DNA from 2 places in the Kosakonia pseudosacchari genome. Region 2 is predicted to be linked to the other one. Evidence: riboswitches for the same ligand, from Rfam matches in the RefSeq annotation. Region 2 holds a riboswitch; the other holds the start of a gene.
What was found. A riboswitch is a leader RNA that binds a small molecule or an ion and turns the genes downstream of it on or off. The one in region 2 is predicted to bind cobalamin.

Region 1 (5,872 bases), 2.0 Mb from region 2:
CCGGTAGGCGATGATGATCACTTTATTGCCGATAAATAACCCTTAAAAGACATTACTTCTCAGCCCTGTTTCGTGCAGGGCTGATTGCTTAATAACAGGATTAAATATCTCTGGTAATATAAATACCGTGTCAGAACATTCACAAATTATTATAAAATAACGTTAGCGCGATCACGTTCCGCAATCGTCATTATTCTGATAAATAAATAGTTACGTGCAGCAGTTATTTTCCTCTCACCACTATTATTCGGCTGGCCTGTTTGACAGGCCAGCCGTTAAATGGAATTGGCGTATTTTATACAGCCTGAATAGCGCTATTTGTCTTTACGCGTAAGCAGTACGCCGCACTCCATGTGGTGCGTATACGGGAATTGATCGAACAGCGCCAGACGTGAAACGTTGTGCGTCTGGCTCAATATTTCCAGGTTCTTACACAGTGTTTCCGGATTGCAGGAGATATACAGAATACGCGGATAGGCCTGCACCATTTTCTCGGTTTCCGCGTCCAGCCCGCTACGCGGGGGATCGACGAAAATCGTTTCGCACTGGTAGCTCGTCAGATCGATTCCTTGTAAACGGTTAAAGGCGCGTACGCCATTCATCGCCTGGGTAAACTCTTCGGCGGACATGCGGATAATCTGCACATTATCGATGTGGTTAGCCGCGATATTGTATTGCGCTGCCGCCACGGACGGTTTGGCGATTTCGGTGGCCAGTACACGATCGAAATTGCGCGCCAGCGCCAGCGAGAAGTTGCCGTTTCCGCAGTACAACTCCAGCAGATCACCCGTAGAATGACGCGTAACATCCAGCGCCCACTCCAGCATCTGAATGTTCATCGCCGCGTTAGGCTGCGTAAAGCTGTTCTCCACCTGGCGGTAGATCATCTCTCTGCCGCCGACCGGCAGACGCTCGTCGACAAAATCCTGATCCAGCTCGATTTTGGTTTTCGTCGCACGGCCAATCAGCTGCACATTCAGATTCTGCGCGCGCAGCGCGTCACGCAGGCGCGCTGCTTCTGTTTGCCATTCATCATCCAGCTTTTTGTGGTAGAGCAGGGTGACAATCGCCTGGTTGCTGATGGTACTCAGGTAGTCAATCTGGAACAGCTTATGACGCAGGGTTTTATTTCCGCGTACCGCCTCGATCATGACCGTCATTAATTGGTTAATCAGCTCGCTTGCCGCCGGGAAGCTATCCACCCGGATACGTGATTTGGTCTGCTGATCGAAAATGATGTGGTAGAGATCATTGCCGTCATGCCAGATGCGGAATTCGGCGCGCATACGGTAATGGCTGACCGGTGAGCGGAACACCTCCGGAAGCGGCGCGGAAAAAGGCGTCATCATTGATTGCAGACGCACGACTTTTTCGGCCAGTTGGGCTTCGTACTGATCTGTCGGCAGGTGTTCGGGGGTCATCATGCTTCCTGAGTGATTAAGAATAACGCGGGGATTGTAGGCATTGCTCAGACGATGTCCAGCCCGGATGCGAGCTAAATAGTCAGTTAGCAGTCTGGACATCCATATGTTACAGAATGTAGCATCCCTGTTCCGGTCCTGTGAGTTAAAAGGGAATCCAGTGAGAATCTGGGGCTGACGCGCAGCGGTAAGGATCAAGGTGAGAGAGCAGACACTGCCTGTTGGGTGGGAAGTCGCTTTCTTGATGTACCTCCAAGCCCGAAGACCTGCCGGTTTACGTCGCATCTGGTTGACATCATCGCGTGCTATTGATGGAACCTGCGGCATCCTTACTCTTATGTGGATGCTTTCACAATGATTAAAAAAGCTTCGCTGCTGACGGCGCTCTCCGTCACAGCTTTTTCCGGCTGGGCGCAAGATAGCAGTTCAGACAATTTGGTGGTGACAGCAAATCGTTTTCAACAACCGGCTAAGACGGTGCTTGCACCAACGGAAGTGGTGACGCGTGAGGACATCGATCGCTGGCAGTCTCGCTCACTGGTTGATGTGTTGCGTCGCCTGCCTGGTGTTGATATTGCGCAAAACGGCGGATTAGGCCAAACCGCCTCGGTTTATGTGCGGGGCACGGAAGCGAAACACCTGCTGCTGTTGATTGATGGCGTACCGGTCGCGCGCTCCGGGATTTCCAACGATCCCGAACTGAACCAAATCCCGCTCTCTTTAGTGCAACGCGTTGAATATATTCGCGGGCCGCGCTCTGCCGTGTATGGCTCCGGGGCAATTGGCGGCGTGGTTAACGTCATTACCATGACCGGCAATGAGAAATCACAAATCAATGCCGGGGTTGGTTCGAAGGGCTATCAGACGTATGACGGTACGCTGCGTCAGCGATTTGGCGACACGGTGGCAACGGCGGCGGGTTCTTATACCAGCACGCGCGGTTTTAACGTGCAGCCCGGTTCAACCTGGGATCATGATGATGATCGCGACGGCTATCGCAACAAAACGTTCTGGGGCAGCCTGCAGCACAAATTCAACGATAACTTTGACGGCTTCTTTCGCGGCTACAACTTTAGCAACAACGTGGATTACGATCTTGGCAGCCCGCCGTTCGCGCCAGACTATAGTGCCGATGAGCGTCAGCTTTATGTGCAAGGGTGGGATACCGGGCTGAATTTCGCCCAGGGGATCTACTCATCCCAACTGTTGGCCAGCTACCAGAAAAGCAAAGACTACAACTACAGCAGTATTTATGGCCGCTATAACGACGGCACCACACTGGATGATATGGAGCAGCGCTATATCCAGTGGGGCAACAACGTTAATGTGGGCAAAGGTTCTGTCGGCGCCGGTGTCGACTGGAAACAGGAGCGTCTGGTTTCTTCCAATAGCACGACGCGCGACGCTTACGACCGTGAAAACACGGGCTTATATCTGAACGGGATGCAGCAGTTTGGCGATGTCACGCTGGAAGCGTCGGGCCGTGAAGATAAAGATGACGAATTCGGCTGGCACGGCACCTGGCAGACCGCGGCTGGCTGGGAGTTCGTGGAGAATTACCGTCTGACCGTTTCTTACGGCACAGGTTTCCTGGCACCTTCTTTAGGCCAACAGTTTGGTGCGAAGCGCTTTGGTATTGCTTCCAATCCGAATCTGAAACCGGAAGAGTCCAGACAGTGGGAGGCTGGCGTTGAAGGCTTAACCGGCCCGCTGGACTGGCGTTTGTCTGCCTATCGCTATGAGATTGAAAACCTGATCACCTATAGCGATACGGCTTACTACAACATCAACTCTGCCACCATTAAAGGCGTTGAATGGACGGGCAGCGTCGATACCGGCATTTTCTCGCATCGCGTGACGCTGCAATATATTGACCCGCGTGATGATGAAACCCATGAAGTGCTGCCGCGTCGTGCGAAGCGCCAGGCGAAGTATCAGCTTGACTGGTCCGTATTGAATGTCGATATGGATCTGGCCTGGGAGTACTTCGGTAAGCGCTATGACAACCGCACTTCGACCTATAATCCTGAGCAACGTATTTTGCCAAGTTATAGTACGGTTGATTTTTCTGCCTCATATCCTGTGACCTCTCATCTGACAGTTCGTGGTAAAATCGCCAACCTGTTCGATAAAGAGTACGAGACAGCATATGGCTACCAAACTGCAGGACGGGAATACACCTTGTCTGGCAGCTACACCTTCTGACGCACGTCCTACCGTGCTGGTGTTTGACTCCGGCGTCGGTGGGTTATCCGTTTATGATGAGATCCGGCATCTCCTGCCGGATCTGCATTACATCTACACATTTGACAATGTCGCTTTCCCCTATGGCGAGAAGAGCGAAGCGTTCATCGTTGAGCGCGTTGTCGAAATCGTCACTGCCGTTCAGGCCCAATACCCCCTCGCACTGGCTGTTATCGCCTGTAACACGGCGAGCACCGTATCGTTACCTGCGTTGCGGGAGAAGTTTTCCTTCCCTGTCGTCGGTGTTGTGCCTGCCATCAAACCCGCAGCGCGCCTAACGGCGAACGGCGTGGTAGGGCTGCTGGCAACGCGGGGGACGGTGAAGCGCCCTTATACACACGAACTGATTTCGCGTTTCGCGAATGAGTGCCGGATTGAGATGCTGGGTTCGGCGGAATTAGTGGTGCTGGCGGAAGCGAAACTGCATGGTGAAACGGTCTCGCTGGATGAGCTGCGACATATCCTTCGCCCATGGCTACGCATGAAAGAGCCACCGGATACGGTGGTGCTGGGATGTACGCACTTTCCTTTACTGCAAGATGAATTGCTGCAAGTGTTACCGGAAGGGACGCGTTTGATTGATTCAGGTGCGGCAATTGCGCGACGTACTGCCTGGCTGCTTGAACACGAAGCGCCGGATGCGAAATCTTCCGATGAGAATATTGCCTATTGCATGGCCTTAACGCCAGAGACCGCACAATTATTGCCCGTTTTGCAACGCTATGGATTCAAAAAGCTCGAAAAACTGGCGCTTTAGCGCAGTTTTGCGCAAAAAAGAGACGGTTGAAAAGTTTTTTGAAATTAGGGGTTGTCAGCGGGAATTAACGCCCTATAATGCGCCACCACTGACACGGCACAACGGCAAATACACCGGCCTGTCAGGTGAAGAAATCTGAAAATAAACAGTTGACTTCACGGCGGGAAAGCGTAGTATACGCAACCCGCGCCGCAGCAAAAAGCGAAGCGACACTGCTCTTTAACAATTTATCAGACAATCTGTGTGGGCACTCAGGGTGACTGGATTCTTGAACGTCGCAAGACGAAAAATGAATACCAAGTCTCAGTGAGTGAACACGTAATTCATTACGAAGTTCTTTTCTTTAGAAATAAAGAAACATTGAGCATCAAACTTTTAAATTGAAGAGTTTGATCATGGCTCAGATTGAACGCTGGCGGCAGGCCTAACACATGCAAGTCGAACGGTAGCACAGAGAGCTTGCTCTCGGGTGACGAGTGGCGGACGGGTGAGTAATGTCTGGGAAACTGCCTGATGGAGGGGGATAACTACTGGAAACGGTAGCTAATACCGCATAATGTCGCAAGACCAAAGAGGGGGACCTTCGGGCCTCTTGCCATCAGATGTGCCCAGATGGGATTAGCTAGTAGGTGGGGTAACGGCTCACCTAGGCGACGATCCCTAGCTGGTCTGAGAGGATGACCAGCCACACTGGAACTGAGACACGGTCCAGACTCCTACGGGAGGCAGCAGTGGGGAATATTGCACAATGGGCGCAAGCCTGATGCAGCCATGCCGCGTGTATGAAGAAGGCCTTCGGGTTGTAAAGTACTTTCAGCGGGGAGGAAGGCGATACGGTTAATAACCGTGTTGATTGACGTTACCCGCAGAAGAAGCACCGGCTAACTCCGTGCCAGCAGCCGCGGTAATACGGAGGGTGCAAGCGTTAATCGGAATTACTGGGCGTAAAGCGCACGCAGGCGGTCTGTCAAGTCGGATGTGAAATCCCCGGGCTCAACCTGGGAACTGCATCCGAAACTGGCAGGCTTGAGTCTCGTAGAGGGAGGTAGAATTCCAGGTGTAGCGGTGAAATGCGTAGAGATCTGGAGGAATACCGGTGGCGAAGGCGGCCTCCTGGACGAAGACTGACGCTCAGGTGCGAAAGCGTGGGGAGCAAACAGGATTAGATACCCTGGTAGTCCACGCCGTAAACGATGTCTATTTGGAGGTTGTGCCCTTGAGGCGTGGCTTCCGGAGCTAACGCGTTAAATAGACCGCCTGGGGAGTACGGCCGCAAGGTTAAAACTCAAATGAATTGACGGGGGCCCGCACAAGCGGTGGAGCATGTGGTTTAATTCGATGCAACGCGAAGAACCTTACCTGGTCTTGACATCCACAGAACTTAGCAGAGATGCTTTGGTGCCTTCGGGAACTGTGAGACAGGTGCTGCATGGCTGTCGTCAGCTCGTGT
Region 2 (5,872 bases):
TTCGCTCATTGCGCCTCCCGCAGGCTGTAAAGCAGCGCATTGATGATCGCCGCCGCCACATTGCTGCCGCCTTTGCGCCCGTGTGCGGCAATAGCCGGTAAACCGCTCGCCACCAGCGCCGCTTTCGATTCTGCCGCGCCGACAAACCCGACCGGCACGCCGACCACACCCTTTACCGGCGTGTTATGTTCCAGCAGGCGAAACAGCGCAGTGGGAGCATTACCGAAGACAAACACTTTGCCGCCCTCTTCCCCCAGCGCCAGGTCAACCGCCGCCATCGAACGGGTGATGCCGTCAGCTTTGGCGCGACGCACCACGCGCGGGTCGGAGATATAGCACCGCACTTCACCGCCGAACTGCGCCAGCAGCGTTTTGTTAATGCCGGAAAGCGCCATGGTGGTATCGGTGTAGAGCGTGCAGCCCTGTTTAATCGCAGCACACAGGCTTTCCAGCGCGTCAGCGGAGAACCATAAGATATCGAGCCAGTCAAAATCTGCGGTGGTATGAATAACCCGTTTGATCACCGCTTCATGCAGCGGGCTGGCAAAGCGGTAATCGGGACGCGTCTCGTTGATGATGTCGCCGATAATGACAAAACTTTTGGCTTCAATAGCCTGCGGTTGCTGCAAATAATCCATCTTTTCCATCCTCAGGCTCCCATCCACACAAAACGCACCAGCGCAAACAACGCCAGCGCCAGCGTCGAAGCCAGCCACATCATCTGAATGGCTCGCCCAATGTCATTAACCTCAATGGCGCGCGTATCATCGCCAATCCACGGTTTGTCGACGCGTTCGCCGAAGTAGTCGTTTGGCCCGCCAAGGCGCACGCCGAGCGCACCGGCCACCGTACCTTCCGGCCAGGCACAGTTCGGGCTGCTGTGATTCTTCCGGTCACGAAAACCGATACGCAGCGCGGCGCAGGCATCCTGGCGGCAACACCAGGCGGCGATGCTCAGCAACAGCCAGCTCAGGCGTGCCGGGATAAAATTGGCGACATCATCGAGCCGGGCACTGACCATGCCGATGGCGCGGTACTTTTCATGTTTGTAACCGACCATTGAATCCAGCGTGTTGACTGCCTTGTAGGCCATCGCCAGTGGCGCACCGCCGAGCAGCAAAAAGAACAGCGGCGCAATTACCCCATCGACGGTGTTCTCGGCGACCGTTTCCACCACCGCGCGGGTAATTTGCGGCGGCTGCAACTGGCGGGTATCGCGCCCGACAATCCATGAGAGTTTTTCGCGGCTTTGAGCCAGCAGCCCTTCGCGCAGCGGCTTTTCAACTTCCCGCGCCATATCCGCCAGACAGCGGGTGGCAAGCGTGGTGAAGATCATCCACACCTCGATGCACCAGCCGAACCACGGGTGAATGGCGTTCGCCAGCGCCAGTACACCCCATGCCAGGCTCCAGCTCACCCCGACCACCACCAGCCACATCACGCCGCCGCCAGTGCGCAGCGCGTTATCGCTATGGCAATAACGCCGCACGATGTTTTGCAGTAAGTTAATCAGTGCGCCGATCCAGCGCACCGGATGCGGCCAGTGCGGCGGGTCGCCCAGCAATCGATCGAGTAAAAAAGCCACAGCCCAGGCAAGCAGTGTCATGGCGCGCTCCTTGCGGCGGCAAACCAGTGGTTGAGCATTTGCGGGTGCTGGCCAAAGTGCAGATGCAGGTAACTGGCAAACGTGTTGCCAACCTGCCAGCCGCCCTGCCAGCGTTTGCGCACTTCTCCATCGCGGGTTTTATGGCAGTCCAGCACCGCCGCCGTTTGCGCGGTGAAATCCGAGTAGTGAAATTCATGACCGCGCAAGGTTTCACCCGCTGCCGCCAGTAAGGTCTGTTGCGTCGCGCGGGCTTCGCAGTAGCCAAAGCGGGTCAGTTTGCTGCCCATCACGCTAAGACCGGGGATCACATTCGTCATCGGCCACTCCTCGCCGCCCGCGTCACGCAGCGCGGTGCCGAGATACATCAGCCCGCCGCACTCGGCATAGATCGCCACGCCGCGCCGATGCGCCGCGCGAATAGCCTCCAGCATTGGGGTATTTTCTGATAACGCCCGCGCATGCAGCTCCGGGTAACCGCCACCCAGCCACAGCATCTGGCAATCCGGCAACTGGCGATCCCGCAGCGGGCTAAAGCGCACAATGCGCACGCCCGCACGCGCCAGTAAGTCGAGGTTATCGGGATAGTAAAAGTTAAAGGCTTCATCAAAAGCGACTGCCAGCGTCAGCCCTGTGCCTGCAACCGCATCCGGCAATGGCGGCATTTGCCCTGCGGGCAGGGTGGTGAGCTGGCTGAGTGTGAGCAGTTGGTCAATATCAAGGGTTTGCTCCAGACGCCTGGCAAAATCATGCCATGACGACGCTTCCACCATCGATTCACGCGCGGTCACCAGGCCGAGGTGGCGCTCCGGTAGCGCAACACCTGGCGTGGTCGGGACATAACCCATCACCGGGAGCGCGCAATAGCGTTCAATGGCGTGTTTGAGTAGCTGAAAATGGCTGTCGCTGTTGACGCGGTTGACGATAACGCCGGCAATCGGCAGTTGCGGATCAAAATGCTGAAACCCCATCACCGTAGCGGCAATGGAGGTCGACACCGCTTTGCCATCAACGAGCAAAATCACCGGGATGCCAAGCTGTTTTGCCAGCGCGGCGCTGCTGCAATAATCGGGGTCGGTGCCGTAGCCGTCGTACAAGCCCATCACGCCTTCAATCACGGCGACATCGCAGGCAGCAACATGCTGGCTAAAGAGCGCGTTTAGCGTGGGTTCCGGCAGCATAAAGCTATCGAGATTGCGGGACGCAACGCCAGAAACGGCGCTGTGCCAGGCGGTGTCGAGGTAATCAGGTCCGACTTTGAACGGCTGAACACGTAAGCCACGGCGTTTAAAAACAGTGAGCAGCCCCAGCGTGACGGTGGTTTTCCCACAACTGCTGCCGGTTCCGGCAAGGAGAAAGGCGCTGCGCCTGTTTGACATTACTGACACCCCATTACGGGCGGAAAGCTGAAGTCAGGCGCGCGTTTGCCCGGTCTTGCGACCGTACGCTACTGAGCAACCCACTTCCCACCGAAGTTGTTGATAATGGCCCATCAGGTCGGTCTTCTGGCTTAGCGTCATCCTCACCCGTCCTTCCCGATCTGGCGATCAGTGGCGTTTTCGGGGTTGTCAGCATCACAGCAGCGGGGGCTGCGGGGGATTTTCACCCCCTTCCCAGCCGCGCAAAAAGCGGCGGCAAAACCTGTTGGCTTAGTGCGTCACGGCGCGAAAACAGGGTTCGCGTTCTCATGACATTTCCCCAAAGCGCACTGAATAGCTGCAGGGAAATAAAACTGAAGCAGTTTATCGTCGCGTAAACGCGAGTTTGTTGCGCTATGACAATGTATTGCGCACCCGTTTTTATCAACACCTGATTTATTCAGCTTTCGCCAACCGATCTTCAGCGCCGGAATTTACTCAACGCTACATGCGTAATTTGCACGCCTACCCGGACGGTAAACGACATACCGGAGGAGCCATGTGATAGTGCTGACGAAAAACGTTGTGCGGTAGTGAGCCTGCGAAAATCCTTAACTGGTGACGGTAAAAGCCATCGGCGAATAGCATTAACAAAGCATGCTTCGTGCCCGGGTAGCTCCAGGCCAGAGTGGCGGTAATGCTGGCATTCGAGAGGATGAAGTGACACTATCCGGTTTTATTTTCAGGGAGAAGCACCGTGGCGCAGGCAGCCTGTCCCGCATCCTGCGGCGAAATCATTCAGGGCTGGATCCTCGGCGGCGAAAAGCTGGTCTCCTGCCCGGTGGCGTGGTACAGCCACGTGGAAGTCACCACCGGTACGCCGCTTGCTAACGAACGTCCGCTCACCCGCGCGATGCTCAGGCAACTGCTGGCGCACTGGCAACTTCCCGCATCACTATCATCGACCCTGCGTATCGACTGCCGCTCGACGATTCCGGTAGCGAAAGGTATGGCCAGCAGCACCGCCGATATCGCGGCGACAGCCGTGGCAGCGGCCCGGCATCTTAATCAAAGGCTTGATGAAGAGACGCTGGCGAAACTTTGCGTGGCGCTGGAGCCGACCGACAGTACGCTGTTTTCAGGCCTGACACTGTTTGACCACAACACGGCCGCAGCGCGCATTCCCTGCGGCGCGCTTCCGCATACCGAGATCCTGCTGCTGGAAAGCCCGCTGACACTGACGACCGCAGATTATCACCGGATGGTGCGCCAGCAGGTGCTGCTGAAAAATGCAGGTATCCTGGATAACGCGTGGCAAATGTTACAGCGCGCCTGTGCGCAAAATGATGCCGCGCTGCTCGGCGAAGCCGCAACGCTCAGCGCGATAGCCAGCCAGTCATTGTTGCCGAAACCCGCATTCACTACTCTGCTCAATCTGGTGGAGCGGTTCGATTTATACGGTCTGAACGTGGCGCACAGTGGAAGCGTGGTGGGGTTGTTTCTTGATTCGGCACGTCATGATGTGGAAGCGGTTTGTCGGGTGTTAGAGAAGAGAACGCTGGCGGCGCACTGGCCGAAAAATTATTTGTTGAAGATGGTGGAAGGTGGCGTGAAATAAGGGTGAGAGGCGAACCTCTCACCGCGAGGCATTATTCGTTTTTCCCTTCAACCGGCTTCAGTTCGCCCATGGTTTTCAGCTTTTTGGAGATGTCACGACGCTCTTTCGACAGCTCGGCGTTTTTGATGATGTAATCATCCACACGATCTTCGTAGTCGGTTTTCATGCTGGCGATAATGCCCTGAATGGCTTCAACACTCATGCCCGGTTTGATGTAATCGCTGAGGTTATCCAGCAGCAGTACGCGCTTCTGGTTATCACGGATCTTCTTCTCAACGTCCTGAATTTCACGCTGTAACTTGTTTTTGCGGCGGAACAGACGCACAAACTCCAGAACGTCCTGGAACGAAGGCTTGGTTGTTTCCATTTTTACACCCCTGATAATGTGAGATTCGGATTCGTTAACGCAACAAGCTTAGAGGCAAACCTACCCAAAGCGGTTGCATATGACAATAATTTTTCCTTTTACCTATCATAACCACAAATTCAGCTGAATCGAAACAACCAGACTGCGTACCGCGGCTATCTGTCGCTTATTTGCGCAATGCCCGGCAGATCAAATGCGATAACAATTCCAGCTGACGCGCCAGCTCCAGGCTTAACCAGACATAACCATGAATCGACGTTTCTGCCAGCGCATCACCCTCATGCTCGCGGCTTAACTGGCGTAGCTCTGTGACAATCTCATTGAGCTTTTCCGTGTTTGCCAGAATCGGCTGCGGATTGCCTTCATACAGTGCGTGGGCAATGGTCAGCAACGTCTGCTGCGTCATCTGCTGCGTTTCACGCAACGTACTGGCATTGATCATGACAAAATGACTGGCGCGCGAGCTCCAGTGGGCGTTGATCTGCAACTCCAGCATGCATACCAAATTACGGCTGACGGTCTGAATAGCTTCAAAAATCGCTTTCTGGATATGGGTCTCTTTACTGGCCGGCGTGATTAAGCCGCGCATTTTTACCACGTCGGTGAGAATTTTTTGCAGGTGCTTTTCCAGACGCGGCCGCTCCACCAGATTGCGTGATAAACCCGCCTGATAGACACGGTTAAACGCCGTGACATAATTCGCCATCAAAATGCGCCAGTGCAAGAAAGCACGCTGCGGCCAGATGCCGGTGAACAACATGGCCAGTAGCGAACCAATAATGACGTCGCCGCTGCGCCACAACGCGGTTTGCATATCCCCCGTCGGCGCGCCGACCACTACGCAAAGGGTCACGCCGATAATGATCGCCTGATAGGGTTTTTTACCAAGCGCCAGCCAGCCGCATAAAAATATCGCAACGGCACAC

Region 1: it holds a riboswitch for cobalamin, as region 2 does, so the genes downstream of both, btuB (TonB-dependent vitamin B12 receptor BtuB) here and IP581_RS14420 (cobyrinate a,c-diamide synthase) in region 2, are expected to answer to the same signal.

Annotation. Positions count from the first base shown of each region.
Region 1 is NZ_CP063425.1:125,884-131,755, forward strand. It holds gene IP581_RS00585 (cupin domain-containing protein) at 1-39, shown strand, start outside; gene trmA (tRNA (uridine(54)-C5)-methyltransferase TrmA) at 315-1,421, opposite strand; cobalamin riboswitch at 1,538-1,709, shown strand; gene btuB (TonB-dependent vitamin B12 receptor BtuB) at 1,776-3,626, shown strand; gene murI (glutamate racemase) at 3,571-4,422, shown strand; rRNA gene IP581_RS00605 (16S ribosomal RNA) at 4,800-5,872, shown strand, end outside.
Region 2 is NZ_CP063425.1:3,042,479-3,048,350, forward strand. It holds gene cbiD (cobalt-precorrin-5B (C(1))-methyltransferase CbiD) at 1-9, opposite strand, end outside; gene IP581_RS14410 (cobalt-precorrin-8 methylmutase) at 6-638, opposite strand; gene cbiB (adenosylcobinamide-phosphate synthase CbiB) at 650-1,606, opposite strand; gene IP581_RS14420 (cobyrinate a,c-diamide synthase) at 1,603-2,982, opposite strand; cobalamin riboswitch at 3,082-3,263, opposite strand; gene IP581_RS14425 (L-threonine kinase) at 3,719-4,579, shown strand; gene IP581_RS14430 (DUF496 family protein) at 4,611-4,946, opposite strand; gene IP581_RS14435 (FUSC family protein) at 5,113-5,872, opposite strand, start outside.